DNA from 4 places in the Kitasatospora sp. NPDC056181 genome. Region 4 is predicted to be linked to each of the others. Evidence: riboswitches for the same ligand, from Rfam matches in the RefSeq annotation. Region 4 holds a riboswitch; each other region holds the start of a gene.

Region 1 (7,231 bases), on a different contig from region 4:
GACGGTGACCGGTACGCGGCTGTCCAGTTTACCCATGTCCGACGGACCGAGGCGCGGCGCCTCCCGGATCTCCAGCCCGATCCCGTGACCGACCGGGTGCGGCGAGCTCTCGGTGTGCCCGGCCGCCTGGAGGATCTCCCGCGCGGCCTGGTCGGGTACGTACTGCTCGACCCCCGGCCCGAGCGCCTCGCGCCCGGCCCGCTGCGCCCGGAAGACCAGCCGGTGCAGCTCGACCTGCCAGGGCGCGGGGGCGGCCCCGATCACGAAGGTCCGGGCGGTGGAGACGCCGTACCCCCGGTACTGCGCGCCGAGCACCACGGTGAGGAAGTCGCCCTCCTCCACCCGCCGGTCGGTCGGCTGGTGGGCCTGCTGGCCGGAGTGGCTGCCGGTGCCGACCGAGACCGGGAAGGCCGCCCGGTCCGCACCGTGGTCGATCATCCGGCGCTCCAGCTCCATCGCCAGGTGCCGCTCGGTGCGGCCCACCAGGATCGACTCCAGCAGCTCGCCGAGCGCCTGGTCGGCGATCTCGGCCGCGATCCGCAGGTCGGCGATCTCGTGCTCGTCCTTGACCACCCGCAGCCGCTCGACCGCCTGCCCCAGGTCCGCGAGCCGGACCCCCTCGGCCAGGCCCGCCACCGCCCGGTGCCGGCTGACGGTCAGGTCGTGCTCCTCCACCGCGAGGTCCGACACCCTCAGCCGCGCCGCCGCGGCGGCGGCCGCCAGAGCGGTGTCCGCCCCCGCCGCCACCGGCACCTGGGTCACGTCCTCCGTGATCAGGTGCTCCCCGGTGTCGTCCGGCGGAAGGTCGTCCGGCAGCGCCAGCAGCACCCGCTCCCGGGTCAGCAGCAAGGTCGCCCCGCACGGCGGGCACCCGGTCAGGTACCGCACGTTCGCCGTCCGGGTGATCAGCGCCGCATCGACCCCGGACGCACTGCAGTGCTCCCTCAGGCGCTCCCGCCGGCCCGCGTACGCATCAGACATGCGTCGAGCCTACGGAGCCCCACTCCGATCCGCCCGCCGAGCGCCCCCACCCGGGCACGTGTCGCCCCGGGCCGGGCGGCCGGACCCTCCCCCGGCACGGCCGCCCCCTGCTCCAGGCCCCCGCACGGGAAGTCGGACGGGCCGACTTCCCGTGCGGCGGTGGCACACGGGCCCGACCGGGTCACGGCGCTCCGGCGGCCCGGGAATGGGCGGGGCGGGGCTTGCGTTGGAGCAGACGAAAACGACATCCATTCCCGCGTACGGCCTCGACCGGCCCCCGAAAGAGCCGGCCGCGACCGTGCCTCCCACCCCAGGAGGATTCCCATGGCCCGCAGCGAACAGCGCCCCGTCGTCCGGCTCAGGTCCACGGCCGGGACGGGCTTCACGTACGTGACCCGCAAGAACCGCCGCAACGACCCGGACCGGCTGGTGCTGCGCAAGTACGACCCGGTCGCGCGGCAGCACGCCGACTTCCGCGAAGAGCGCTGAACCGGCCCGCTCCTCTCCCCCGTCCCGCCCCCGAAGGAGGCCCTCATGAAGCCCGGCATCCACCCCGCCTACCGCCCGGTCGTCTTCCGCGACAAGGCCGGCGGGCTGGCGTTCCCGACCCGCTCGACGCTGACCGGCGACGGGACGGTCGAGTGGGAGGACGGCACCACCTACCCGGTGGTCGACGTCGAGGTCTCCTCGGCGAGCCACCCCTTCCACACCGGCCGGTCCCGCGCGACGGACACCGCCGGCCGTGTCGAGCGCTTCCACCGGCGGTACGGCGAGCGGCGCGGCTGAGCCCGCGCGCGAACGCCGAAGCGGCGCCCGTCCGGCCCTCACGGGGGCCGGGCGGGCGCCGCTTCACGTCCGCGGGCCGCTCAGCGCGGCGGGGCGGGGACCACCGCTACTTCGCCGGCCCCGGGGTGGCGCCCTCCGGGGTGACGGACTGCGCCGCGCCGGTCGGCGAAGCGCCGCTCTCCGAAACGGCCGTCGCCGCCCCCGGCACCGCCGCCTTCGCGCTCGGGCTCCACCGCTGCTCGACCCCCGCGAGCCGCCAGTAGGCGATCGCCGCCGCCCAGACCACCACGAACAGCGCGACGATCGCGTAGCCGACGTTGTCCAGCGAGATGTCCGCGATCCAGCCGCTGACCGGGTCGGTCAGGTCCAGCTTCTCGTGCAGGACGCCGACCAGCTCGATGGTGCCGATGATGAACGCGACCGCGATCGACAGCCCGGTGATGGTCAGGTTGTAGTACACCTTGCGTACCGGGTTGGAGAACGCCCACTGGTACGCGAAGTTCATGAACGTCCCGTCCAGCGTGTCGAACAGGCTCATCCCGGCGGCGAACAGCAGCGGCAGGCAGGCGATGGCGTACCAGGGCAGGCCGGAGGCCGCACCGGAGCCGGCCATCACCATCAGGGTGACCTCGGTCGCGGTGTCGAAGCCGAGGCCGAGCACCATGCCGACCGGGAACATCTGGCCGGGCCGGGTGATCGAGCGGGTCGCCCGGTTCAGCACCCGGGCCAGGAAGCCGCGCGAGTTGAGGTGCTCCTCCAGCTCCGCCTCGTCGAAGTGCCCGGCCCGCATCTTCCGGAACACCTTCAGGATGCCGAACAGGGCGGCCAGGTTGAGCGCGCCGATCAGGTAGAGGAAGGCGCCGGAGGCGGAGGTGCCGATCATGCCGAGCCACTTGTGGGTGGTCGACTCGTCGTCCATCAGGGTGTTGGCCAGCTGCGCGCCGCCCGCCACCAGCGTGGCCATGAGGACGACCATCGAGGAGTGCCCGAGGGCGAACCAGAAGCCCACCGAGACCGGCCGCTTGCCGTCCGCCATCAGCTTGCGGGTGGTGTTGTCGATCACCGCGATGTGGTCGGCGTCGAAGGCGTGCCGCATGCCGAGGGTGTAGGCGGTGATGCCCAGACCCACCCCGAAGACCTGGGTACCGACCTCGTACTTCTCGGGCGCGACGAGGAAGATCAGCGTCCCGAACGCCACCACGTGCATGGCCAGGATCACCCCGACCAGCCCGGCCGTACGGATGGTGTCCTCTCGTCTCCACCGGAAGGTGGGCAGGACGGACGGCGCCGCCGGAGCAGCGGCGGTTTCGGGCAGGGTCATCTGCGGATCACGCTCCAGCACCTCGTGGAATGACGTTCGTGAGATGCCGTGGCCGGTCTCCTGGCTGACGGGGCTTCCGTACCCGCCTTCCCAGGCGCGCGATGCGCCCAGTGGCGTCGTGGGTACGGACGACTCCCCCGATCACAGTGGCGAGGGCCGCTCCGGACTTGGACCTTGAGGGTCCGTCACCGGTCTTCCCGAACACCACGGCGGGCTACACCGTAGGGGGCCGCGCATCACCCTTGCAAGGCTGCGCACCTGCGCAGGTGTCCAGGATCACAGGCCGGGGCTGCAAGAATGTCCGCATGCATCTCGTACCGGCCGACCGTGCGGGCCAGCGCACCATCGACGGGCACCGGGTCTGCGAGGCCATCGCCGCCATCGGCGACACCGGACACGTCCGGTCCTGGGCCGAGCGGTTCTCGCTGCTCGCCGATCCCGGGCGGCTCTCCCTGCTGCTCGCCCTGCACCGTGCCGGTCCGCTCGCCGTGACCGACCTCGCGGTGGCCACCGGCATGCGCGATCCCGCCGTCTCCCAGGCGCTGCGGCTGCTCCGCACGGCCGGAGTGGTCACCGGCGACAAGGACGGTCGTGTGGTGCGCTACCGGCTCGTGGACGACGCCATGCGCCCCCTGCTGGACGAGTGCGCCGCCGCCGAGCACCACGAGCCCGCGCCCGACACCTCCCCGGCCACCACGGGCACCACCGACCACGAGCCCGCCGTCGCGGCCGGCTGACCCAACGCCCGGCGCGGTCGCACCGCACCCGCCCCGGCCGGGTGCGGACTCCGTGCGCCGTCCCACCCGCTCCACCCGGAGCGCGTCGTGCCGGCGGCCGCCCGGCGGCCCGGGTCAGCCCGCCCCCTCCCGCACCAGCCGTTCGAAGCGGCGCAGCGAGCGCCGGGCCAGCGGGTCCGTCGCGGGCCGCAGGGCGCCGGCCACCAGGCCGGCGGCGGGGAGGCGGAAGGCGCCGAGGAAGGCGAACCGGGTGCCCCCGGGCTCGGGGCGGGCGGCCATGCCGCCGAGCAGGAAGCGGCTGCGCATCAGGCACCAGCCCGGCGTCAGCTCGACGTCGAAGCGGGCCCGCAGGCGGCTGTGGCCCACCACCAGGGCCTCGGCGCGGCCGTCGGCCGGGCCCGCGGTGAGGCGGACCGAACGCAGGTCCGGCAGCCAGCGCGGCAGCCCGTCCTCCAGGTCGGCCGCGGCGGCCCAGACCCGGTCGAACGGCGCGTCGATCACCGTCTCGCGGACGCTGGCTCCGGGGGTGACGGCGGCGACGACGTGCAGCCGGCGCACCGGATCGAAGGCCGCCACCGGCCAGGGGATCTGCGTGCTCACTGCTGCCACGCCCTTCGGAAGCTGAGTCGGGCCCGGGAGAGCCGGGACTTCACGGTGCCGGCCGCCACGCCCAGCAGGTCGGCGGTGGACCGCTCGTCCAGGCCCTCCAGGTCGCGCAGCACCAGGACGGCGCGGTGTTCGGGGCTGAGCCGGGCGAGGACGTCCTCGATGTCGGTGGCCAGCTGCGGGTCGCCGGGGCGGGGCAGCTCGGAGAGGTCGGCCGGGACGCAGCGGGCGACCCGCCGCACGTGCCGGACCGCCTCCCGGACGGCGATCGAGCGGACCCAGCCGAACAGCGCGGCCGGGTCCTGGAGCTGGCCGAGCTTGCGGAAGACGGCGATCAGCGCCTCCTGGGTGGCGTCGGGGCCGTCGTCCAGGGCGATCGGGCCGCAGAGCCGGCGGACGTAGGGCGTGACCAGCTCCAGCAGTTCGCTCACGGCCAGCTGGTCGCCGCGCTGGGCGGCGCGGACCAGGGCGGTGACATCGCTCGCGGTTCGGGTGTCGGGACCATCCACATCCGCAACAGAGGCGGCGGACGGCCCGGACGTTCCCTCGCTCCCGGGGCTTTCCGGTGTGACGCTCGCCACGGGAACGTCCGGCGGGCCGGGCCGCTCCTGGGGGTGCCACACCGTCGCATCCCCTGGGGGACCACCGTGAACCGTCGCCGTACCGCCGCCCTCGCCGTCGCCACCGTCCTCGCCGCCGACGGCCTGCTGCACGTCTACTGGGCCACCGGCAGCACCTGGCCCGCGGCCGACTCCGCGTCGCTCTCCCGGGCGGTGCTCAACGCCGACGTGCCGTTCACCCCGCCCGTGGTGCTGCCGCTCGCCGCGGCGCTGTTCTCCGGGGCGGCGCTGGTGCTCGCCCGGGGCGGGGTGCTGGACGGGCTGGCCCGCCGGTTGCCCGCGGTGGCGCTGCGCTGGGGGCCCCGTGCGGTGGCCGGCGGGATGCTCGCCCGCGGGCTGGCCGGGCTGGTCTGGGCCACCGGGATCGGGGCCGACACCGGGTCCGTCTTCTACCCGCTCAACCTGGCCCTCTACACGCCGCTCTGCCTGGCCGGCGCGGCCGCCGCCTGGTCGGTGGCGCGGGACCGGGCCGACGGCTGACCGGGCGTCACGGGCCTCAGGCCTGCTGGCAGGCCGGGCACCAGAAGAGGTTGCGGGAGGCGTGCTGCTCCGTCCGGACGTCCGTCCCGCAGACCAGGCAGGGCATCGCGGCCCTGCGGTAGACGTAGACCTCTCCGCCGTGGTCGTCCACCCGGGGCGGACGGCCCATCGCCTCGGGGGTGTGCTCCGGGCGGACGGTGTCGATCCGGCCCGCGCCGACGCCCTCGTGCATCAGCGCGACGAGGTCGGCCCAGATCGCGTCCCATTCGGCGCGGGTGAGGTCGCGCCCGGCCCGGTGCGGGTTGATGCCGTGCCGGAACAGCACCTCGGCGCGGTAGACGTTGCCCACGCCGGCCAGCACCTTCTGGTCCATCAGCAGCGCGGCGACCGTCGTCCGGCTGCCGGATATCCGCCGCCAGGCGGGCTCCGGGTCCGCGTCGGCGCGCAGCGGGTCCGGGCCCAGCCGGGCGGCGACGGCGGCCTTCTCCGCGTCGGTGATCAGCGCACAGGTGTTGGGGCCGCGCAGGTCGGCGTAGGCGTCGTCGTTCTCCAGCCGCAGCCGGACCAGGCCGACCGGCTCGGGCGCCGGCCCCTCGCCGAAGGTGAAGCCGCCGTAGAGGCCGAGGTGGACGTGCACCCACGCGTCGCCCTCGAAGCCGAGGAAGAGGTGCTTGCCGGTGGCCTCGGCCCCGGTCAGCAGCCGGCCGTCGACCAGCCCGGCGCTCTCGGCGAACCGGCCCTGCGGGCTGGTGGCGCGGACGGGGCGGCCCCCGAAGACCCGGGCGCTGTCGGCGGCGAGGCGGTGGATGATGTGGCCTTCCGGCACGGGCGTCGGCTCCCCCGGGTGGTTCGACAGGACGCGTCCATCATCGCAGCCGGCACCGACAGCCCGGCCGCACGAAGGCCCCGTACGAAGGCCCCGGACGAGGGCGGGAACGAAGGCGGGAACGAGGGCCGGGTACGACGGCCGCGTACGAGGGCCGAAGGCGACGGCCCGGGGCGGCAGGTCAGCGGACCGGGATGCCCATCAGCCGCGCCAGGATCACCCGGTCCAGCTCGGCGGCGGTCGCGGCGACGTCCAGGTGCGAGTTGTCGATGATCGGCAGGCCCGAGTTGTACCAGCCGGCCATCCGCCCGTGGATCCGGGCCACCTCCTCGTCACTGAGCCGCCGGTTGCCGCTGCGCCGGGCGTTGCGGCTGAGCACCGAGTCCAGGCTGGGCAGCAGCACGACCGGGATCATGCCGGGCCCGATGTGACGCTTCCAGCCGCCGAGCCCGATCGCCGGGCGGTCCGGGAAGACGGCGTCGTCGATGATGCAGGAGATGCCGTTCGCGAGGTAGTTGCGGCAGGCGAAACCGCAGGTGCGGCGGGCCAGCCGGTACTGCGCCTCGGACGCGTTGTTCCAGCCGGACTGCGGGTTGGCGAAGCCGGACTGCACCCACTCGCGGACGTCGTCCAGGCTGATGTGCGCGGTCGGCGTGGGGCGGCGCTCGGCCCAGTGCCGGGCGACGGTGGTCTTGCCGGCGCCGGCCGGGCCGATCAGCAGCACGGCGAGCGGCCCGGCCGGCGCGTGCGGCTGCGGGTGCGAGGGGAGCTGGACGGGTGCGCCGGAGGGCAGCAGGAAGTGCCCGGTGGCCCCGGCGGGCACGGGTGCGGACACCGGCGCGGGAGCGGCGGCCCGGGCGGGTGCCGTCGGGGC
Region 2 (7,231 bases), on a different contig from region 4:
CGGCGGGACGGTGACGGAGGAACAGCTCTCCTCGATCGCCCTGGCCGAGGACGAGCTGGTCGAGTGGCGGCTCTGCGACCCGGCCCGGGCCCGGGCGCTGCTGTCCGGCTCCTCCTGGGCCCGGACGGCGGCCGCCCTCGCCACCCGCGCCCGGGCGGGCGGCCCGGCCGAACTGGTCGGCGGGCGGCCTGCGGACTGACGGAGGGCGGCGGGCGCCGGCCCGCAGGCCGCCGTCGCATGCGCCTGGAGGCGGACGGGCCTGCAGGCGCACGCGACGGCTGACCGGCGCGCGCAGCGCCGCGCGCTCCGACGGCGGGCGGACGGGCGCGCCGACGGCGGGCGGACGGAGGCGGGCGGACGGAGGCGGGCGGACGGAGGCGGGCGGACGGAGGCGGGCGGGCGGAGGCGGACCGCCGGAGTACCGGACCGCCGGAGTACCGGACCAGAACGGTGTTCCTGGTCCACACTGGGCCCATGCAGAACGCGATCGGGAAGGTACTGGCCGGCCGCCGGGTGGCGGCGGTCGGCGGCGGCGGCCGGCTCGACATCTCACTCGACGGGCCGGTGACCGTCCGGGTGGCGCACGAGTTCGTGTTCGCGACGCCCACCGAGGTGGACCACTTCTTCCCCGCCCTGACCCTCCGCCCGTCCGGCGCGCTGCTCGGCCTGGTGGGCCGGACGCTCGGCGCCGCCCGGGTGACCATGGCGGGTGGGCTGGAGCTGGCCTTCGACGGTGACGCCGTGCTGTCCGTGCCGCCGCACGCGCAGGTCGCGCCCTGGAGCGTCGTCACGCCCGAGGGCACCGTCTGCGCGGGGCTGGCGGGCGGCGAGGTGGCGTGGGCGGGGGACCCGGCGACGCCCAGCGGGTGAGCCCGGAAGTCCCGAGTCGGCCCGGGCGTCCCGGGTCGGCCCGATGCAGCCCGGGCAGGCCCCGGGCGTCCCGGGCCGGACCGGCCGACGCCACCGGCCGTCCGGCCCACGCCACCGACCCACGCCACCGACCGGCCGGTCCCCGCGCCGCGCGACGCGGGGGGCCGGCCGCCGGACGGGCGGCCGGGTCGGCAGCACCGCCCGACGCGTCAGACCTCCAGTTCGTTCTCGATCTTCGTCAGCTGGTGCCGGGCCATCGCCAGGTTGGCGCGGCCCTTGTCCAGCGCGAGGTAGAGGAACAGGCCCTTGCCCCCGCGGCCGGTGAGCGGGCGGATCAGGTGGTACTGGCTGCTGAGGGTGATGAGGATGTCCTCGATACCGTCCTGCAGCCCGAGCATGTCCATCGTGCGCATCTTGGCCCGGACCACGTCGGTGTTCCCGGCCGCGGCGACGTTGAGGTCGAACCCTCCGGGGCCGTCGAGGGTGGCGAGGGCCATGCCGCTGTTGTAGTCGACGAGGGCTGCGCCGAGGGCGCCCTCGATCGCGGTCATGGTCTGCTTGAGCGCGCCGGCTGCGTCCGTCATGTCGGTTTCTCCAGTTCGTTCGGAAGATCGGAAGGGTGGGGAAGGTCGGAAGGTTCGGTCGGGTCGGATGGGGCCGGAAGGTGCGGGATGCGCCTACGGAGGGTCCTTGGGGGTCAGCGAGTCGTTGATCAGGGTTGCGATGCGCCGGGCGGAGCGGCGGGCCTCCAGGTGCAGCCGGCCGACGTTCACGTCCGGGTGCGCCAGCAGGGTGAGCACACAGCTGCCGCCCGCCGCGTAGGTGCCGATGTACCCGTACTCGCCGCGCACCAGCGACTCCCGGAACTCGCCCTGCCCGGTGGTGTCCGCGAGCCGCTGGGCCAGGCTCAGCGAGGCGGCGGTCATCGCGGCCAGACCGGAGGGCTCGGCCCCGTGGGTGTCGTGCGCGACCAACAGGCCGTCCACGCTGGCCACCAGACCGCCCGCGAGGTGCGGGACCCGATGCCTGAGGGCCCGCAGTTCGGCCAGCAGCTCGGTCTCCAAGGCGATCAGTTGTCTCCTTCCGACACGCTGCTTGAGCGCCCGCCTCATGACCGTGAGAGCGGGGTCGCGGGCGGAGAGTTGTTCAAAGTCGGGCCTCCAGAAGGGTTCGGACCCGGATCAGCAGCGCGATGTCCGGGTCGGGGACGGTCGGCGGGCGGGCCGCCGCCGGGGCCGGCGGGTGGACCGGGGCCGGCGGATGGCCCGCGAGCGGGCGGTGGCGGGCGGAGCGGATGGCGCTCACCGGGAGCAACCCCGCCAGGGCCGCGCCGGGGACGCGGCGGAGCAGCCCGGGCGGCGGCGCCGGCTGAGTTCCGGGCGGCGGCACGGGCGGCGGTCCGGGCTGAGTCCCGGGCGGTGCTTCGGTCCGTACCCCGGGCGCCGGTCCGGCCTGTGCCGAGGACCGCGACCCGGCGGCGTGCCGCGGGACGTCACGGCCCGGCGTGGCCAGCAGCCCGGCGGCGGCGAGGCGGCGGACGTCGGCCGTGGTGGCGAACCCCGAGCGGCCGAGCAGCCGCGCCAGCTCCGCCGGGGTTCTTCGGCCGTCGGCGTGGTCGAGCAGTTCGCGCTGACGCCGACTGGGCGGGCACGGCCGGCCCGGCCGCCTGCCCGGGGCCGCGCACCGCTCCTGGGCTCCGCCCGGGCGGACGGAACCGGACGCACCGGCCTGACGGACCGGACGCGGCGGGCCGTCCTCACCGATCCGGCCGGCCTCGGCGATCAAACCCGCCTCCCCGATCCGGCCGACGTCCCCGGTCCGGCCGACGTCCCCGGTCCGGCCCGCCTCGGCGGTCCGGCCGACCCGGCCCAGCGGGCGGACCGGTGCGGTGTCGAGCTGCGGCCAGGGCCAGATCCGGTCGAGCAGCCGGTGCCGGCGCTCCACCTCCCGGCGCAGCCGCGGGGCGCTGACCGCCGCGACCGGTCCGAGCCAGTGCCGTGCGCCCGGCTCGAAGGACCACGGGCCCGCCGAGGCCCCGGCGCCGTCGAGCACGAAGAACGCGGCGTCGTAGAGGGCGCCGAGCTGGCAGAGCTCCAACTCCCCACGGGTGAAGAGCCGTTGTTCGACCAGGGCGCCGCCGACCCGGCCGTGCGGGCCGTGGGTGCGGACGGCCTCCTGCCAGGCCTGCCGGGTGATCCGGCCGCAGCCGGTGAGCAGCGCGGCGAGGTCGGGCGCGCGGTCGGACTCGGCATGCACCACCAGGCCGTCGACGAGGTGCAGCGTGCCCGTGGGACCGTGCAGGGCGCCGGTCGCGCGCTCGTCGGCCAGTCGTTCGACGGCGCCGAAGGCCTCATCGGTGCTGAGTGGCGCGCCAGTGGCGAGGGCGTGGCCGGGGGCCATGACGTGACCGGGCACGATGGCGTCGACGTCGTTCATGCGGGCCGCCCGCTGACCGCCGGGGCGCCGGCGGCCCGGCCCGCTGGCCGAAACACGGCGCCCCGGGCCGGGGACGCGCCGCGCCGGCCCGCCATCGCGTTCGCCGTCCGAACGCCGGTCATCCGAGCACCAGTTCCTCGGCGAGGGCCTGCAGGCGGTAGCGGGCCGAGGCGAGGTTGCCCTCGGTCCGGTCGAGCCACAGGTGCAGGACGAGTGGACTGTCGAAGACGGTGTCAATGAAGCAGATCAGGTGGTAGCTGCGGCCCGCAGTGAGGATGATGTCCTGCAGAGGCGCCCGACTGTCCTCCGCCACGGTGAAGGTTTCACTCTCAAAAGCCGTACGTACCAAGTCGGTTGCCTCCGCGGCCGTGGTCTCGTGGTCGCCGGTGGGGCTGACGCCGGCGCTGCCGAGGGCGAGTCCGCTGCTCCAGTCGATGAGGCTGGCCGCGCGGGCACCGGCGATCGCCATGGCCGCGGACAGGCATTCGTCGATACCCGGCACTCAGGCTCCTTCGGACGGGTTGGGGCAGCCGGGCACGCTGGGCCGGCGCCGACCGGACCGCCACGAGCAGTGGCGGGTTCGACACGGAAGGCTACTGGCGGATTCCGTATGACGAACATTCCAATGGCATATTCACACCACAAGGGTCTGATTTCAGCCAAGCTATGACGTCGCATCAGATCGAGGCGACGGTCGAACGTGCTGGCCGGAGCCGACGCGGCGGGCCGCCGGGATCCGGCCCACCGGCCCACCTGGACCGGGACCTTGGCCGGTTGTCGGCCACGCCGGAGGGTTTCGGCCACGGACTGCGATAGGAGCGATCCGCGTACCGCGCCCGGCCGTTGCGGCTAGGGTGAGCGGCGCAGCCGGTCCGCACCCGTCCGCCAGGCGGGGTGCGTCGCAAGAGGGAATCCGGTGCGAATCCGGAACTGCCCCGCAGTGGTGCGTGGGAACGAAAGCCGTCACCCAGCACTGGACGCCGAGCGCCCGGGAAGCGAGGGCATGCTCACCGGGCCCGTCACCATGCCGGCCTGGTCGTTCGTCCGCGACGACCAGCCGCTCGCCGACACCGCCCGGCACGTTGCACTGGCGCTGCACGACGAGGTCGCCGACCTGGAGGCAACCGGGGCGGCCGTGGTCCAGGCGCACGAGCCGACCCTGCGGGCGTCTACGACATCCATGCGCCCCGCGTGCCCGGCACCGCCGAGACGGTCGCGCTGCTGCGGACGGGCGCTACGTCACCTGCCCGCCGGGCGGCTCCGGGTGAGCCCGGACCGCGGCCTCAAGACCCGCGCCTGGGCGGAGGTCCGGCCGCGCCTCGAACATCTGGCGGCGACGGCCCGGAGGTCCGCGCGACGCTCCAGGAAACGCCGAAGGGGCCGTTCCCAGTGCGAACGGCCCCTCCGGGGTAGAGCGCCAGGCCCGGGTCGAACGGACTCTTCCTACTGAAAGTAGGACGTGCTCCAGTAGCACCTCTGACGCCTGTCCGAGAGAGGACGTTCCCTCTCGACGGGATGAACAGTAGCAGGACATCACGCCTGCTCAGAAATCGGATGGACGACGACGGACGAGGTCAGGGCGGCCGCGCCCGACGGCCTCGACCCGCTCGACGCGGCCCCGCTCCCGTGCGGCCGGCGTCACCACCTGCAAGGCCTCGAGGTCTCCGGCGCCCGCCCGGGCACCCGGGTGCCGATCCTGCCGGCCGGGCAGGTGGAGAGCCTGCTCGGAAAGCCGTCGAACACCACCGGGCACGGCCGTAGGCTCGCCGGGTGGCCCACACCAAGAGCTCCTTCGTCTGCCTGCCCTGCCGTGCCTCGTACAAGCAGCAGTACGGCGACGTCCACGCCGGCGCCCGCGAACGTCCCTGCCCGCGCTGCACGCGGCCGCTGGTCCACACGGGCTCCGCCTTCGCCGCGCCGCGCCGCCGCGACACCGCCGCGTGGCGGACCCTCTCCGTGCTGCTGCACGCCGGCGTCCGCTTCCACAAGTGCCGTTGCGGCGGCCCGCACTTCCGCCCCCGCACCCCCGGCGAGGTCCGGGCGCGGATGGCCCACGCCCGCCGGACGGGCGAGTCCTTCGCCGCGTCCCTCGTCCGCCGCGAGCTCCCGTAGGGCCGGGCCGGGACTGGGAACCCCAGTCATCGCGGCGGTCCGGCGCAGGGACGCCCGGGCCGTGCGCGAGCTGCCGCGCGCCCCGGTCCGTCTCTACGCCGGCACCGCGGACCGCGACGTGGCCTTCGCCAACACGGAGTCCTGCCGTCGCAGCCTGGCCGCCAACGGCGTCGACGCACCGGTCGAGGAGATCGCCGGCGCCGACCACGTCGGCTCCGCGCTCGCCGCGTACCCGCGGATCGTCCGCTGGTTCCGCGAGCTTGCCACCCGCTCGTGACCGGCCCCGCACCCCGGGGTGAGGGGTGCGGGCCCGCCCGGCCGTCAGCTCCGCGGGGCGGGCGTGAGCGGGGATCCGGAGGGGTTTCCCTGCTCGCCCCCCACGGCGGCCCGATCCGCGGCCCGATCCGCGGCCCGATCGGCGGCCTGGCCCGCGGCCTGCCTGGCGGCCTGCTCGACGCGGTCGCGGTGGGTCTGCCACCAGGCCGCGTCGCCGGGGGCGGTGTTCCCGCCGTCGGGGCGCTGGCCGGTGGTGCCGTCGATGAGTTCGCGGACGATGTCGGCGTGGCCGGCGTGGCGCTGGGTCTCGGCGATCATGTGGACGAGGGAGCCGTGCAGGGTCACCTCGCTGCGCCCGCCCCAGGGGACACGGCCGACGGCGTCGAGGGGCAGGGAGGCGATGGTCTCGTCGGCGTGGGCACACGCCTCGCGGTACCACCCGACGATGTGCTCGCGGCTCTCCTCCGGGGTGGCCCAGAGGTCCGCGTTCGGCTCGGCCTCGCCGGTGATCCAGAGCGCCGGGCCGGTGAAGGGGCGGCCGTAGGTCTCCCCGAAGTAGACGGCCTCGGCGCCGGTGAGGTGCTTGACCAGGCCGAGCAGGTTGGTGCCGGTCGGTGTCAGGGGACGGCGGACGTCGTACTCCGAGAGCCCTTCGAGTTTCCACAGGAGGGCGTCGCGGGCGTCCTGGAGGTAGACCAGGAGGTCCTTCTTGGGATCTTTTCCGGCGGTCATGGCGACCAGTCTGCCGATCGCAGGACCGTTGTCCACCGACTTGATCCGGCCGTCCGACGAGCACCGCGCCGGCCCGGGTTGCCGGGGCCGGGTTGCCGTGCAGCGCCCCGGGTCCGGTTGCCGGGGCCCCGGCGGCGACGGAGGCTGGCGGGAAGGACCGAGGAGGACCGCATGCCGAAGGCGGGCAGGTACCGGGAGGGCGTCCCGTGCTGGGTCGAGCTGGCGGCCGGACCGGACGCGGGCCCGGCGCGGAGCTTCTACGGCGCGCTGTTCGGGTGGGAGTTCGTCGACCTGGCCGGACACCCCGGCCACACCGTGGCGACGCTGCGCGGGGCGCAGGTCGCGGGGATCGCCCGGGGGCCCGGGGGTGACGGCTCGGCCTGGCTGACCTACCTCGCGGTGGACGACGCCGACCGGGCCGCCGAGTCGGTCCGGCAGGCCGGCGGCCGGATCGTCCGGGAGCCCGGCGAGCTGGCCGAGCTGGGGCGCAGCGCGCTCGCCGTGGATCCGCTCGGCGCGCCCTTCGGCCTCTGGCAGGGCCGGCTGAACCCGGGGGCGGCCCTGGTCAACGAGCCGGGCACGTTCACCTGGAACGAGCACCTCTCCCCCGACCCGGACGGGGCCCGGGCGTTCTACCGGCAGGTCCTCGGGTACGAGTACGCGCGCCCGGCGGGCGACTACACGGTGTTCCGGGCCGGCGGGCTGCCGGCGGGCGGGATCGGCCCGAACCCCTGGGCCGGGCCGGAGAGTCCGGCGGCGCTGTGGGCGGTGTACTTCGGCACGGCGGACACCGACTCGACGGTGG
Region 3 (7,231 bases), on a different contig from region 4:
CGGCCCGGCGTCCCGACCGGACTCCAGGTCGCCCTGGGCGAGTTCCTGCGCGACCGACTCCAGGTACAGCAGGTCGGTGGGGGTCTGCGGGACGAGCCCGACCAGTTGGCGGGCCCGGGCTGCGGGGAGGCGTTTCGGATCCTGCGCCGGCCCGCCCTCCGTCCCGACGACCTTCACGCTGCCGCCCTGGCGGGGCCCGGAGCCCTGGAGGGCCCAGAGGAGCGAGGACTTGCCGGAGCCGTTGCGGCCCATCAGCGCGGTGACCTGACCGGCGCGCAGCTCCAGGCCGACCTCACGGACGGCGGCCACCGGCCCGTAGCGGACGACCACCCCCCGGGCGTCCAGCACCGGTTCCCCCGCCACCGCTGCCCGGCGCGGCGGGGGAACCGGCACGTCGGCGAGCCGTTCCCGCAACGGCGCGGCGGCACGGCGGGCGTCGCGGACGGACAGCGGCAGCGGCCGCCAGCCGGCGAGCCGGCCGAGGCCGACGACGGGCGGTGCGATCGCGGTGTCCCGGAAGATCTCGGCGGGCGGCCCGTGCACGACGGTTCTGTCGCCGGCCAGGTAGGCGACGCGGTCGGCGTACTGGACGACGCGCTCCAGGCGGTGCTCGGCGAGCAGGACGGTGACGCCGAGGTCGTGCACCAGCCGGGTGACGGCGGCGAGCACCTCCTCGGCGGCGGTCGGATCGAGGGCCGAGGTCGGCTCGTCCAGCACGAGGACGCGGGGGTGGGCGGTGAGGACGGAGCCGATGGCGACGCGCTGCTGCTGGCCGCCGGACAGCTCGTGCAGGGCGCGGTGGCGCAGGTCGGCCAGGCCGAGCAGGTCGAGGGTCTCCTCGACGCGCTTGCGCATCACCTCCGGCGGGATGGCCAACTGCTCCATGGCGTAGGCGAGTTCCTCCTCCACCGTGTCGGTGACGAAGCCCGCCGACGGGTCCTGGCCCACCACGCCCACCACGTCGGCCAGTTCGCGCGGCGGATGGTGCGCGGTGTCCCGGCCGTCCACGCTGACCCGGCCGCGCAGCGTGCCGCCGGTGAAGTGCGGCACGAGGCCGTTGACGGCGCCGAGCAGGGTCGACTTTCCGACGCCGGTGCGGCCGACCACCAGGCAGAGCTCGCCCTCCGGGATGTGCAGGTCGACATCGCGCAGGACGGGCGTGCTCTCGCCGTCGTACACCACGCTGACCTGGTCGAATCGGATCACGTGCTCACCTCGGAGGTCGTGCGGTCGGTGCCGGTGGTTCGGGTGTCGCCACCGGTGCGCGCGGTCAGGCGCTGACCGGGCACGGGGGCGGAAGCGGGCGCGGAGGCGGAGGTGGAGGTGGAGGCGGGCGCGGGGGCGGGCGCGGAGGCGGGTGCGGGCGTACGGCCGGGCACGGAGCCGGGTTCGGGGGTGCGGCCGGGCGGCGGCGAGACGATCCCCGCTGCGCCCGCCAGAAGCAGGGCGAGCACCGGGACGAGCGGCAGCGTCGGCCAGGCCAGCGGGTACAGGGAGGGGTTGAGGTCGGTGGCGTCGTAGCCGACCGTGGCGAACAGCAGGACGGCGGCGGTCACACCGCACCCGGCGACACCGCACTCGGCGGCCCGCCAGCGATCGGGCCGGTAGGTGGTGCGCCGGACCCGCCGCCCGCCGAGCAGCAGACCCGCCACGCACAGGACGGCGCCCACGAGGAAGGCCGGAAGTCCGAGCGCCGCGGGGGCCGTCCCGTCCAGCAGCCCGTACACCCCGGCGCACAGGCCGCACATGCCGAGAAGCATCAGGGCGCCGGTGAGCCGGCGGGAGCGGCGGGAGGCGGTGCCGGAGCGTCCGTAGCCGCGTGAGTCCATCGCGGCGGCCAGGTGCAGCGAGCGCTCCAGCGCGTCCTCCAGAACCGGTACCACGATGCTGCGCAGCGCGCGGACGCCCTTCTGCCGCCCGGCACGCAACCGCCGTGCCCGGGCGACGCGTTGGACGCTCTGCACGAGCTGCGGGGCGACGCTGAGCGAGACCGTCACGGCGACGCCGAGCTCGTACAGGGCGCCGGGCAGGACCCGCAGGGCCCGTTTGGGGTTGGCCAGGGTGTTGGCGGCGCCGATGCAGCAGATCAGGCAGGCCAGCCGCAGCCCGTCGAAGGCCGCGGAGAGCGTGGCCTCCAGGGAGACCGGTCCGCCGATCTCGATGCCCGCGTACCAGGCGGGGGTGGGGATGTGCGGCAGGGAGAAGAGCAGGTGGTCCTGCGGGGTGATGCCGGTGGCGAACACGCAGCGGAAGACCACCCGGATCGCCACCACGGTCAGCGCCACCCACAGGTAGTACGTGAACCCTCGTGCCCACGGGGCCTCGGTCCGGCGGGCCGTGACCACGTAGCCGAGCACCGCGAGGACGAGCAGGAGCAGGAGCGGGTTGGTGGTACGGCTGGCCGCCGTCGCCAGGGCCAGCGCCCAGGCCCACCAGGCCAGCGGGTGCAGGTCCCGCGGGCTGCGCCGGCTCCCCGCGCTCCGGCCGGGGGCGGCGGGCGGGGAGTCGGCGGCGGGCGGGGAGCCGGCGCCGGGCTTGACGACGATGCTCACCGGATCACTCGGCCTGTCGACGGCGGCGGCGCGCGGTGACGGCGGTGACCACGCCCAGCACCACCACGAGGACGGCCCCGACCGCGGCCGGCACCATCGAGCCGGGGTCGTGCGGGGTGTCGGCGGCCGGGGCCGCGTCCACCACCCTCGGCCCGCCGGCCTCCACGGAGGGCGACGGACCGTCGGCAGCGGTGGGCGTCGCGGCGGCGCCGGCTTCCACGGACGGCGTGTCGGACGGCTGTGCGGAGGGCGTCCCGGCCGGCGGGGCGGTCGCCTCGGCGGCCGGTGTCTCCGGGTCCGCCGGTGCGGGGGCCTCGGCCGACGGGCTCACCGATGCCGTCCGCCCGCCCGTGGCGCCGGACGATCCGCCCGTGCCACCGCCCGAGGACGGACGTTTCGTGGCGCCGGACGAACCACCGTTGTTGCCGCCGGACGAGCTGCCGGACGAGCTGCCGGACGATCCGGTACCGGACGAGGATCCACCGTTCGCGCCCGCGGAACCTCCGCCGTTCCCGCCGGTGCCGGTGCCGTTCCCACCGGTGCCGGTGCCGTTCCCACCGGTGCCGGTGCCGTTCCCACCGCTCGTCCCACCGGAGCCACCACCGGCTGCCCCTCCCCCGCCGGCCGGCGGTCGGGGCGGTTCGGGGGTGGAGGCGGCGCCGCCCGGGCTGGTGTTCCGGGCGCGCACGGAGTCCGGCGAGATGGCCGGACGCCCCTCGGTGCCCTCGATGTTCGTGCCACCGAAGATCCACAGGTCGACGCTGCCCGGCTTCGGCTGGTAGCTCATCGCGCCGAGCTGGCTGTAGGACCAGTCGTTCTGGCCCGGATCGGCGTGCCAGTACGACCAGTAGGCCGTGGCCGGGGGCGTCAGGACGCACTTCTCCTGGTCCGGAGCGGGGTACTGCTTGCCGCCCTGGAAGCCGCTGTACCCGATCCGGCAGATGAACGCCGGGCCGTCGTGCCCCGTCCCGGTGGTCTTCCAGCCGCCCTGGTTGAGCAGGGCGTACCCGGTCGTCGGGGTGGTCCCGCAGGAGCGCAGCAGCGGGCCGCCCCACCGGCTGAAGTCGACGGCGAGCACCACGCCCGAGGTGGTGGTGCACTGTTCGATCGGCGTCGGCGCCGCGGACGCCGGGGCCGTCCCCAGCCCGACGCCACCCGAGGCGAGGGCGAACGTCAGGACCGCCGCTCCGGTGAGCCGGCCCAGCCGGCCCAGCCGCCGGCTCACCGGTGACGCCCCGGGACGGAGGCCGTACGGCGGAGGGCGACGAGGACCCCTGCCGTGCCGGCCACGGTCAGCAGACCGGCGATGCCCGTCAGTACCAGGGCGTCGGTGCCGGTGCCGGCCAGACTGCCACCGGCGGCCTGGACGGAGCCGCCGCGCACCGGGGCGCCGGTGCTGCCGCCGTCTCCGACGAGCACGGCGTCGGACGGGCGGCCGGCGGTCGCGCCCTCACCGGACGACGGCACGGCCGTGGACGTCGCGGAGGCGGTTTCCGTCGGTGAACCGCCCGCCGTCGGTGAACCGCTCGCGGTCGGTGTCCCCGTGGGTGTCGGCGTACCGGTAGGCGTCGGCGTACCCGTGGGCGTCGCGGTCGGCGTACCGGTAGGCGTCGGCGTACCCGTGGACGTCGCGGTCGGCGTCGCGGTCGGCGTACCCGTCGGCGGCCCGGTCGGCGTGGGCGTGGGCGTGCCGCCGATGGTGCGGGACAACGTGCCGAAGGAGACGCCCGTGGCACCCCCCAGGACCTGCGTCGAGGCGCGGACGTCCGAACCCTGCTGTCCGGCGGACGCGACGTTGAACCCGCCGTCGGCGTTCTGCTGGCCTGCGAGGAAGTCGAGCGCCTTGGCGATCTGCCCGCCGTACGTGACCTGGCGGAGCGTCATGCCCTGGACCGCGAGGGCAGCCGAGTTCGTCGAGTCGCCGGCCGCGCCGGGGAAGCCACCGTCCGGCAGCTGCCGGGCGGCGAGCCAGCCGAGGCCCTTGTCGACCGCCTGCGCGGCCTCGTCCCCGGGGACGAGCGCGAGCGCCATGACGGCCATCGCCGTGCTGTCGACGTCGGAGTCGCCGGTGGCCGGGATCAGGCTCGGCCAGGAGCCGTCCGCGTGCTGAAGGCTCTTCAGGTAGGCGACCGGGGCGACGGCGCCGGCCGTGTCGCCGGCGCGCAGCTGCGCCATGATGCCGAGGGCCTGGGAGAACACCGAGGTGGCCCAGGTGTAGTTGCCGGACTCGGCGCAGCCGGTGTCCGGGGTGGCCTTGGTGCACACCACCGCGGCGAGGGCGGCGATCAGGTCGTGACCGCCGAAGTCCCGCGGGTTGCGGCCCACGATCTCGGCGAGCAACGCCTCCTTGCCGATCGAGCCTCCGCCGGCGAACTCGGTGCCGACACCGGTCCAGTCGTTGACGGTCCGCCCGCTCGCGTCCTTGCCCTGCTGGTCCAGGAAGTCGACGATCCTGCGCAGCGCGGTGTCGTCGGTGCCGGTGGCGGCGAGCGCGTAGGCCCCGTCGATCGTGAGACCGAAGTCGGCGAAGGCCGGGAAGCCCTCGTAGTAGTGGCCGTCGATCAGGCGGGCCGGGTCGGTGAGGTAGGCGCTGCCCTTGGCGGCGTCGGGCTTCCTTCCGGCGGGCGGGGCCGGCGTCGCGGTGGTGCCGTCCGGGTTGCGCCGGACGCTGGTGAGGTCGGTGCCGGTCAGGGCCAGGACGGCCTGCTCGGTGGCGGCCGGCGACCCGGTCGGGCTCGCGGTCGGGGTCTGGCTCGGGGTCGCCGAGGGGGACGCGTGGGCGTCGCAGCCACGGACGACACCACCGCCCCAGTGCCCGAAGTCGACCGCGACGATCGCGCCCGTCGTCGCCGTGCACTGCTCGATCGGGTCGGCCGCCGCGGTTCCGGGACGCCCGAGCAGGACCGTGCCGCAGGCGGCGACCGCGACGGCGCCGGCGACCACCAGGGACGCGAGTTCCCGGTTCCTGTGACGTGTACGACTGCTGCTGACCCTCACGACGACTCCCTGGTCGGTCGACGCGGGAGAACACGGCGCAGCCGACGGTCTCCCGGGACAGGGACCGTCCTGACCGCGTCGTAGTCCGCGACGACGCAAGTGCTCTGTGAACAGGCCCCCGGTCCAGGCATTCCGGCTCACCCACCGGGTTGGCGGGTCTACGGTTGCGGGTCAGCGCCGGAGTTGGACCGGCTTCCCCTGAATGCCGAGGGCGAAAAATCGGTTCATCAGACCACGGCAGCTGACGGAGAGTCAACGGGGCGTCAGGTAGGTCACATCGCCTCGTCGCCCGGTGCGCCGTGCGGTAGCGTCCCCGGTGGCCGAGGGGGGAACCCGGTGCGAATCCGGGGCTGAACGCGCAGCGGTGTGGGGCGGCGGTCGTGCCGTTCCGGGCCCGGATTCCGGCGCCCCGGCCCTTCCGCGGAAGGGTCGGGGCGCCGGCGTGCCTCCCGGCGTCAGGGCCTCCAGGCGTCAGGGCCTCCGGGCGTCAGGGCCTTCGGATGTCAGGGTGTCAGGGCGCCGTGATGCCCGGCTGGGCGCCGGCGCCGAAGGACCAGCCCTCGACGTCGCCGGGGGCCGGGTTGTAGCTGCCGGCGCCCAGGCTGCTGTACGACCAGGGGCCGCCGTGCTGGGCGTGCCAGTACGACCAGTAGGCGCTGCCGGTCGGGTTGGTGCAGGTCGTCGGCAGCGCGTTGATCCTGCACACGAAGCCCGGGAAGCGCGGGTGGAAGGCGTACGAGAACCCGGCGCCGGTCAGCGCGGCGAGTCCGCTGGCCGGGTCGCCGGGGGCGCAGCCGGTCTGGATGCCGCCGCCGACGGCCGTGAAGTCGACCACGACCGTGACGCCGGTGGTCCCGGAGCAGGCCGCGGCCCGGGCCTGCGGGGCCTGGACGGCGCTGACGCCGAGCAGGCCGGCGGTGAGGGCCGCGGCCGCGGCGATCGACCCGAGCGTGCGGCGGACCGGACGGGCCGGGGTGAGGGTGTCGGTCATCGGATAACTCCTCCTGGGGACGGGCCTGTTCAGCGGGAGACCGGTGCCGGGCAGGCCAGGGTGGGCGCGTCGGGGCGTGCGCCGGCGGCGGAGAGGGTGGTCAGCGGGGTGCCGGCGAGGCCGAGGACGGCCTGCGCGGTGGCCCGGGCACCGTTGCCCGCGTCGAAGCCGGACGCGTCGTAGGCGACCGCGCCGCGGACGGCCGGGTCCGTGGAGCATCCCTGCTGGAACTTGACCAGCCGGCTCCAGCCCTTGAGGCCGGCCCCGAGGCGTCCGCCGGAGAGCAGCGCCTGGGTGGCCAGGCCCGTGGTGTTGGCGTTGGAGGCGCTCGCCCCGGCGGCCGCGAACCCGCCGTCGGCGCCCTGGTGGGAGGTCAGCCAGGTGAGGCCGGCGCTCGCCTTGTCGGCCCGTCCCGTGGCGGCGAGGGCCTGGACGGCGAGCGCGGTGGCGTCCGGGTCGCCGGTGCAGGTGGCCTGACCGAAGGAGACCGGGAAGCCGCCGTCCGCGCACTGGCTGCCGGCGAGGAAGTCCACGGCCGCCGACGGAGCGTCACCGGGCGTGCGGTGCAGGGCGATCAGGGCCAGCGACTGCCCGAAGGCGTTGCTGTAGTCACCCCACTGCGAGCGGTCGGAGAAGCGGCCCTCGGCGGTCTGGAGCGAACGCAGCCGGGCCGGCAGGTCGACGCCGCCGA
Region 4 (7,231 bases):
ACACCGCCGTCAGCAGCAACAGGCCCACGCCGATGCCGACACCGAGCGGGTGGAAGCCGTCACCGGTGACCGCGGGAGCGAGGATGGTCGCGCCGCCGGTGGCGCTGGCGCCGGCGAGGGTCCGGACACCGGCGCGGAGGCGGCCGGTGCCGGGTGGCACGACGGCGTCCGCGCCGACGCCGGTGAAGATGCGGGGGATCTGGATCGCGCCGAGGCCCAGGGCGATCCACCAGGCGGTGAGCACTGCGGTGCGCAGGGTGGGTGGCGAGGCGTCCGCGTCGAACCCGCCGTGCACCAGGACGACCACGGCGGCGCCGAGGAGCGTCGGTCCGGCGAGGCGGCGCAGCGCCCAGCCCAGCAGCGTGATCGCGGCGCTCAGCATGGGCCGGGGCCGGGGTGCTATCAGGGCGATGCCGAGCAGCAGCAGGGTGGTGCAGCCGTGCATGACCTGCTCACGGACGCCGTCGGCGGGCAGGGGGCCGGCTTGCTCGGCGGCCAGGTGGCCGAGGAACCAGGCGGCGAGGGCGACCGTGATGCCCATGGTGGCCACCCTCCGCCGGCGCTGCGTCGGGGAGTCGGCGGGCCAGAGGGCCGGGTGCAGCCACATGTCCACGATGCCCGCGATCAGGTTGGGCCAGGACTTCCAACCCGCGCCCCGGGCCTCGTCCTCCACCATCGAACCCCAGCGCTCGCGGAAGGCGTCCGGGTAGAGCCTGACAAGGCTCCGGGTGACGACGCTCACGCCGGGTTCACCCCCAGGCGACGCAGTCCCGCGTTCGCGACGCGGGCCATGGCGCGCAGTTCGCGTTCCAGGACCTCGCGGCCGAGGGGCGTCAGCCGCACCGGGCGCTGGCGGCCCTGCCCGTCGAGCGGCTCGATCAGCCGCTTCGACTCCAGCCTGGCCAGCGCCCCGTACAGGCTGCCGGGGCCCAGCCGCTCCCCGGTCAGCTCCTCGATCGCCGTGTTGATGGCGTATCCGTGCAGCGGCCCGTCGGCCAGCGCGCAGAGCACCAGCGTCTGCGCATCGTTGGCTTGCATGTGTCGTTCCTCCCGATCTGACGGAGCATCATACTACGCTCTGCGAACTACGTGCTGCGTACTACGCAATGTGTACTATCACCGTCATGTGCGATGACTTGACGAATGATCAGCTGGAAGTCGGGCACCGCGCCCGGCCTGCCGCGGCCGCGGCGCTGTTGACGTCCGCCGCCGGAGCCGGCGCCTTCACCGTGTTCGCCTACCTGACGACGCAGGTTCGCGTGGTGCGTGCGGGCAGTCCCTGGCAGAGCGATCCGTACGACGCCGTGGTGACCTTCACCATGTTCTTCGTCCCACTGCTCGGTGCGCTCGGCGCGGTCCGGGCGCTGCTGTGCCGCCGCGACCGGCCGCTGCCGCGCCACCGGGTGGAGCAGGTGCTCCGGGCCGCGCTGGTCTGCACGCTGCTCGTCGCCGCCACGCTCGCCACCGACTGGGCGGCGGTGGCCGTGCGGGCGGACCGCGCATCCTGGGACGGCGGCACCCCCGGACTGATCGCATCCCTGCTGCCGCTCACCGGGGTGACGGCCGAGAGCCTGCTGTTGCACCGCCGGGCGATCCGGCGGCTACCGAAACCGGTACGCGGGGCCGACGGCGAGGGTGGGGACTGGCTGGACGACCTCGCGCCCCTCGCGAACCTGCTCGCCGGCACCCGCTCCCGTACGGGGCGCGCACTCGCCGCACTGATCGGCCGCGGCGACGTGCTCGGCTTCGTGCGCCTCCGCTTTGCCCCGCTCGCCGCCGTGGCCGCCCTCGCCGCCGGCCTGCTGGTCGCCACGGGACTGGCCTCCGGCGAGGGCTGGCCCGGGGTACTGCTCTTCGCCGTGGAGACCGCAGTCTTCGCGGGCGGCACCTTCGCCTTCGTGATGATCTGCAACAGCGTCCTGCGGTTCGCCGCGCCTCCTCCCGCTTCGAGAACGCGACGGGCCGCCCGGGTCGCGACCACCGCGGGCGCGTTGGCGCTGCCGGTCTCGTTGGCGCTGCGGGACACCGCCTGGCAGCTGCTCGGGCTCGGCGACCAGGTCGACTCCATCGGGCAGTGGGCGGCCTTCACGCTCGCCTTCGCGCTACTGACGGGCGCGCTCACCTTCGGTGTGGCTGCGGCCGTTACCAGGGAATGACAGCGGAAGGCATCCGGTCGGCCGCCGGAGCAACGGCGAGATCCTCCGCGATGAGCGGGCCACCGGGGCGGGCCGGTGCGTGCCACCGTTCCCGCCCCTTGTGGTCCCGCACCGGCGCGTCAGCCGGCGAGTTCCTCCCGCAGGCGGCGGGCGGCGGCGACCAGGCTCTCCAAGGAGGCCCGGGTCTCCGGCCAGCCGCGGGTCTTCAGCCCGCAGTCGGGGTTGACCCACAGCCGCTCGGCCGGGATCGCCGCGAGGCCGGCGCGCAGCAGGGAGACCGCCTCCTCGGTGCTCGGGACGCGCGGGGAGTGGATGTCCCACACGCCGGGGCCGACCTCGCGCGGGTAGCCGGCCTCGGCCAGTTCACCGGCGACCTCCATGTGGGAGCGCGTCGCCTCCAGCGAGATGACGTCCGCGTCGAGGTCGTCGATGGCCGTCATGATCGCGCCGAACTCGGCGTAGCACATGTGGGTGTGGATCTGGGTGTCGGCGCGGACGCCCGAGGTGGCCAGCCGGAACGACCCGGTGGCCCAGTCCAGGTAGGCGGGGCGGTCGGCGGCCCGCAGTGGCAGGGTCTCGCGCAGGGCCGGCTCGTCGACCTGGACGACGGCGGCGCCCGCGGCCTCCAGGTCGGCGACCTCGTCGCGCAGGGCGAGGGCGACCTGGAAGGCGGTCTCGGCGACCGGCTGGTCGTCCCGGACGAAGGACCAGGCGAGCATCGTGACCGGGCCGGTGAGCATGCCCTTGACCGGACGGTCCGTCAGTTCCTGGGCGTAGCGGAACCAGTCGACGGTCATCGGGTGCGGGCGGGAGATGTCGCCGGCGAGCACCGGCGGTCGCACGTAGCGGGTGCCGTACGACTGGACCCAGCCGTGCCGGGTGGCCAGGTACCCGGTGAGCTGCTCGGCGAAGTACTGGACCATGTCGTTGCGTTCGGGCTCGCCGTGCACCAGGACGTCCAGGCCGGCCTTCTCCTGGTAGGCGATGACCTCGCGGACCTCGGCTTCCATCCGCTCGCGGTAGGTGGCCTCGTCGGTCCGCCCGGCCGTCAGGTCGGCTCGGGCGAGACGCAGTTCGGTGGTCTGCGGGAAGGATCCGATGGTGGTGGTGGGAAGAAGCGGCAGCCCGAGGCGGGCACGCTGGGCCTCGGCGCGCTGCGGGTAGGGCTGGGCGCGGCGGGTGTCCGCCTCGGTGACGGCGGCGGTGCGGGCGCGGACGGCCGGGTCGCGGGTGATCGGCGAGGCGGCCCGGGAGGCGAGGTCGGCACGGTTGGCCGCGAGTTCGGCGGTGATCGCGTCGGTGCCCTCGCGCAGGGCGCGGGCGAGCAGTGCGGTCTCACCGGCCTTCTGGCGGGCGAACGCGAGCCAGCGGGCGATCTGCGGGTCGAGGTCGCGTTCGGCCGCGGCGTCCAGCGGGACGTGCAGCAGGGAGCAGGACGGCGCGACGTCGACCCGGCCGGCGAGGCCGAGCAGGGTCGCCAGGGTGGCCAGCGACTTCTGGAGGTCGTTGATCCAGATGTTGCGGCCGTCGACCACGCCGGCGACCAGGCGCTTGCCGGGGAGTCCTCCGACGGCGGCGAGGGCGTCGAGGTTGGCCGCGGCCGGACCGGTGAAGTCCAGTGCAAGGCCGTCGACCGGCGCCTTGGCGAGCACGGGCAGCGCCTCGCCCAGGCGGTCGAAGTAGCTCGCGACGAGCAGCTTGGGCCGGTCGGTGAGGGCGCCGAGGTCGCGGTAGGCGCGGGCGGCGGCGTTCAGCTCGGCCGGGGTGCGGTCCTGGACGAGCGCGGGTTCGTCCAGCTGCACCCAGGAGGCGCCGGCCGCGCGCAGGTCCGCGAGGAGTGCGGCGTAGACGGGCAGCAGCCGGTCGAGCAGGGTGAGCGGCTGGAAGTCCTCGGCCACGCCGGGTGCCGGCTTGGCGAGGAGAAGGTAGGTGATCGGACCGACCAGCACCGGGCGGGCGGCGTGGCCGAGCGCGACGGCCTCGCGGAGCTCGGCCACCTGCTTGGCCGGGTTCGCGCCGAAGACGGTCTCCGGGCCGACTTCGGGCACCAGGTAGTGGTAGTTGGTGTCGAACCACTTGGTCATCTCCAGCGGCGCGACCTCCTGGGTGCCGCGGGCCATGGCGAAGTAGCCGTCCAGCGGGTCGGCGTCGACCGCGGCGCGGTGGCGGGCCGGGATCGCGCCGACGGCGACGGTGGTGTCCAGCACGTGGTCGTAGAGCGAGAAGTCGCCGGTGGGGACTTCCTCGATACCGGCGTCGGCGAGCTGCTGCCAGTTCTCCCGGCGCAGGTCGGAGGCGGTGGCGAGGAGGGCGTCGGCCGTGACCGCGCCCTTCCAGTAGCCCTCGACGGCCTTCTTGAGCTCCCGGTTGCGGCCCTGGCGGGGGTGGCCGTGGGTGGTGGCCCGGGTTGCCGCGGTTGCGGACTTCGCTGTCAAGGGACTCTCCTTCGCGAGCCTGTTTCCTGTGGTCCCCGGGGACGGGACGAAGGCGCGAAGGGGTGACGAACCGGGCGGGGCCGTGAGCGCGTGCGAAAGCGCCGGACCCGCCTGATATGTACGCCGACCCGCCCACGAGGTCACCGGGATGGCCGCGCGCGAACGGTCGCGTGCGGGCAGCGGGCAGGTCTTCGGACTCGCGGGCACGGCCACCCGTCAAGGGCGGACACCTACTGGCCGTCGCTTCCCAGACCCGGCCGGGCCCAGTGCGTATGACGGCGTTCGTTCCCACTCACCGCTGCGGGGCAGTCCCGGATTCCCACCGGGTTCCCTCTTGCGACGCGCCTGCCTGGCGGACAGGGCGAACCAGCTGCCCGGTCAGCTTATGCGCAAGCAGGCGGAACTGACGGAGAATCATGGAACGTGTCCGCATGATGAGACTCCACCGCGGCCCGGCGATGTCGCACGGTGCGTGGACCGGCCCGACATCTGTCAATCAGGGCAACGCACAGCCCCCGCACGGGCCCTCGCACGCCTCGGCGGGCCCGGGCCGGCCTCGCGATGCACATCACCACCGGCCGCCGCCTGGCCGAGGGGTTCCCCGAGGGCGTGGGCGACACGGTGGTGATGCTCGACGGCCGTGCCGCGTTCACCGGGATCGACCCCGGGGGAAGGGAGATCCGCCACGGCGCCCGCCCCGGCACCCCCGACGAGATCCTGGTCGCCGGACTGACCTCCGAAGTCGCTCTGCGGATCGGCGAGTTGCACAAGTCGGCCCGCGAACGCAAGGGCTGGATCGCGGACACCTACCTGCTTCGGCGATCGGCCGACCGACCTGCGGGCGCCACCCCGGGCGAGGGGCGGCGCCCGCGCGGACTGTCAGCGGTGGGTGAAGGACGGCGGGCGCTTCCCGGCGAAGGCCCCCATACCCTCCTTCTGGTCCGCCGTGGCGAACGTCGCGTGGAACAGCCGCCGTTCGAACCGGACGCCCTCGGCGAGCGTGGTCTCGTACGAGCGGTTGACGCTCTCCTTGAGCATGACCGCCGCCGGGGTGGACATCGCGGCCGCGGTCTCGGCGGTGGCCAGGGCCTCGGCCGTGAGCTGGTCGGCGGGGACGATCCGGGAGACCAGGCCGGCCCGCTCGGCCTCCTCGGCGCCCATCATCCGGCCGGTCAGGCAGAGCTCCATGGCCTTCGCCTTGCCGACCGCCCGGGTCAGGCGCTGCGAGCCGCCGATGCCCGGGATCACGCCGAGCTTGATCTCCGGCTGACCGAACTTCGCAGTGTCCGCCGCCAGCAGGATGTCGCACATCATCGCCAACTCGCAGCCGCCGCCCAGCGCGTAGCCGGCGACCGCCGCCACGACGGGCTTGCGCAGGGCGGCGAAGCGGTCCCAGGCGGCGAACCAGTCGCCGAGGTAGGCGTCGACGAAGTCGAGGGACTGCATCTCCTTGATGTCGGCGCCGGCCGCGAAGGCCTTCTCCGAGCCGGTGACCACCAGGCAGCCGATCTCCGGGTCCCGGTCGAACTCCGCCGCCGCTGCGACGACTTCGTTCATCAGGAGGGTGTTGAGCGCGTTGAGCGCCTTCGGGCGGTCGAGCGTGATCAGCCCGACCCGGCCCTTGCGTTCGACCAGGATCGTCTCGTACGTCATGCGGAATCCTCCCGGAGGGTGGTGATGATGGCGGAGAAGTCCAGACCGCCGGCCTCGCCCTGAGCAAAGGAGGCGAACAACTCGGCTGCCCTTCTGCCGAGTTCGGCCGGAACGGCGGCGGAGCCGGCCGCGTCGGCGGCGAGCTCGAGGTCCTTGGCCATCAGCGCGGCGGCGAACCCGGCCGCGTACTCGCGGTTCGCCGGGCTGGTCGGAACGGGGCCGGGAACCGGACAGTTGCCGGTGAGCGCCCAGCACTGCCCGGAGGCGGTGGAGGCCACGTCGAACAGGGCTTGGTGGCTCAGACCGAGGCTCTCCCCGAGGACGAAGGCCTCGCTGACCGCGATCATGGAGATGCCCAGGATCATGTTGTTGCAGATCTTCGCCGCCTGACCGGCGCCGGACGCTCCGCAGTGGACGACCCGGCGGCCCATCTCCGCCAACACCGGTTCGGCGTCGGCGAAGTCGGTGTCGTCGGCGCCGACCATGAACGTCAGGCCCGCCGCCTCCGCGCCGGCCACGCCACCGGAGACCGGTGCGTCGACGGCGCGGTGTCCGGCTACCCGGGCGAGGTCGGCGGCCACCCGGGCGTCCCCGACCGCGATGGTGGAGCAGTCCACGAACAGCGCGCCTCGGGCGACGGCGGTGAGCTCCTGGTACGCGTCCAGGACGTGCCGCCCGGTCGGCAGCATGGTGATCACCAGGTCGGCGTCGCCGACCGCCTCCGCCGCTGAGCCGGCCACGGCCACACCGCTTCCGGCAGCGCGCTCCCGGGCGTGCTCCGCCAGGTCGTAGCCGGTCACCCGGTGGCCGGCCCTGACGAGGTTGGCGGCCATCGGGCCGCCCATGTTGCCGAGTCCGACGAATCCGATGCTGTGGGTCACCAGCGCTCCAGGGGTGTGGTGGCGGCGAGGCCGAGTTCGTGCTCGCCGAGCGGGGCGAAGTAGCGGGCCACCGCGGCGGGTTCGACGGCGCCGAGCGTCGCCGGGC

Evidence for each region. Region 4 has a riboswitch for cobalamin ahead of metE (5-methyltetrahydropteroyltriglutamate--homocysteine S-methyltransferase). Riboswitches for the same ligand answer to the same signal wherever they lie in the genome.
Region 1: linked by a shared signal. The riboswitch ahead of ACFC1F_RS30445 (HoxN/HupN/NixA family nickel/cobalt transporter) and the one ahead of metE (5-methyltetrahydropteroyltriglutamate--homocysteine S-methyltransferase) in region 4 are both predicted to bind cobalamin.
Region 2: linked by a shared signal. The riboswitch ahead of ACFC1F_RS18585 (hypothetical protein) and the one ahead of metE (5-methyltetrahydropteroyltriglutamate--homocysteine S-methyltransferase) in region 4 are both predicted to bind cobalamin.
Region 3: linked by a shared signal. The riboswitch ahead of ACFC1F_RS39865 (prenyltransferase/squalene oxidase repeat-containing protein) and the one ahead of metE (5-methyltetrahydropteroyltriglutamate--homocysteine S-methyltransferase) in region 4 are both predicted to bind cobalamin.

Annotation. Positions count from the first base shown of each region.
Region 1 is NZ_JBHJUK010000102.1:19,022-26,252, forward strand. It holds gene ACFC1F_RS30430 (M24 family metallopeptidase) at 1-981, opposite strand, end outside; gene rpmG (50S ribosomal protein L33) at 1,306-1,470, shown strand; gene ACFC1F_RS30440 (type B 50S ribosomal protein L31) at 1,516-1,767, shown strand; gene ACFC1F_RS30445 (HoxN/HupN/NixA family nickel/cobalt transporter) at 1,874-3,088, opposite strand; cobalamin riboswitch at 3,121-3,312, opposite strand; partial or broken gene ACFC1F_RS30450 (ArsR/SmtB family transcription factor) at 3,394-3,735, shown strand; gene ACFC1F_RS30455 (SRPBCC family protein) at 3,940-4,425, opposite strand; gene ACFC1F_RS30460 (RNA polymerase sigma factor) at 4,422-4,940, opposite strand; gene ACFC1F_RS30465 (DUF3995 domain-containing protein) at 5,079-5,531, shown strand; gene ACFC1F_RS30470 (Fpg/Nei family DNA glycosylase) at 5,548-6,357, opposite strand; gene ACFC1F_RS30475 (AAA family ATPase) at 6,539-7,231, opposite strand, start outside.
Region 2 is NZ_JBHJUK010000044.1:25,293-32,523, reverse strand. It holds gene ACFC1F_RS18615 (NUDIX domain-containing protein) at 1-199, shown strand, start outside; gene ACFC1F_RS18610 (DUF6188 family protein) at 475-870, shown strand; gene ACFC1F_RS18605 (hypothetical protein) at 1,080-1,454, opposite strand; gene ACFC1F_RS18600 (roadblock/LC7 domain-containing protein) at 1,548-1,934, opposite strand; gene ACFC1F_RS18595 (hypothetical protein) at 2,017-3,306, opposite strand; gene ACFC1F_RS18590 (hypothetical protein) at 3,425-3,808, opposite strand; cobalamin riboswitch at 4,210-4,340, shown strand; gene ACFC1F_RS18585 (hypothetical protein) at 4,310-4,756, shown strand; gene ACFC1F_RS18580 (deoxyxylulose-5-phosphate synthase) at 5,077-5,418, shown strand; gene ACFC1F_RS18575 (hypothetical protein) at 5,480-5,695, shown strand; gene ACFC1F_RS18570 (DinB family protein) at 5,740-6,426, opposite strand; gene ACFC1F_RS18565 (VOC family protein) at 6,598-7,231, shown strand, end outside.
Region 3 is NZ_JBHJUK010000204.1:385-7,615, reverse strand. It holds gene ACFC1F_RS39880 (ABC transporter ATP-binding protein) at 1-1,206, opposite strand, end outside; gene ACFC1F_RS39875 (CbiQ family ECF transporter T component) at 1,203-2,552, opposite strand; gene ACFC1F_RS39870 (hypothetical protein) at 2,557-3,777, opposite strand; gene ACFC1F_RS39865 (prenyltransferase/squalene oxidase repeat-containing protein) at 3,774-5,549, opposite strand; cobalamin riboswitch at 5,654-5,799, opposite strand; cobalamin riboswitch at 5,877-5,952, shown strand; gene ACFC1F_RS39860 (flagellar hook-length control protein FliK) at 6,061-6,540, opposite strand; partial or broken gene ACFC1F_RS39855 (peptidase) at 6,570-7,231, opposite strand, start outside.
Region 4 is NZ_JBHJUK010000081.1:18,559-25,789, forward strand. It holds gene ACFC1F_RS26995 (hypothetical protein) at 1-742, opposite strand, end outside; gene ACFC1F_RS27000 (PadR family transcriptional regulator) at 739-1,038, opposite strand; gene ACFC1F_RS27005 (hypothetical protein) at 1,125-2,156, shown strand; gene metE (5-methyltetrahydropteroyltriglutamate--homocysteine S-methyltransferase) at 2,276-4,591, opposite strand; cobalamin riboswitch at 4,756-4,977, opposite strand; gene ACFC1F_RS27015 (enoyl-CoA hydratase) at 5,471-6,244, opposite strand; gene mmsB (3-hydroxyisobutyrate dehydrogenase) at 6,241-7,125, opposite strand; gene ACFC1F_RS27025 (enoyl-CoA hydratase/isomerase family protein) at 7,122-7,231, opposite strand, start outside.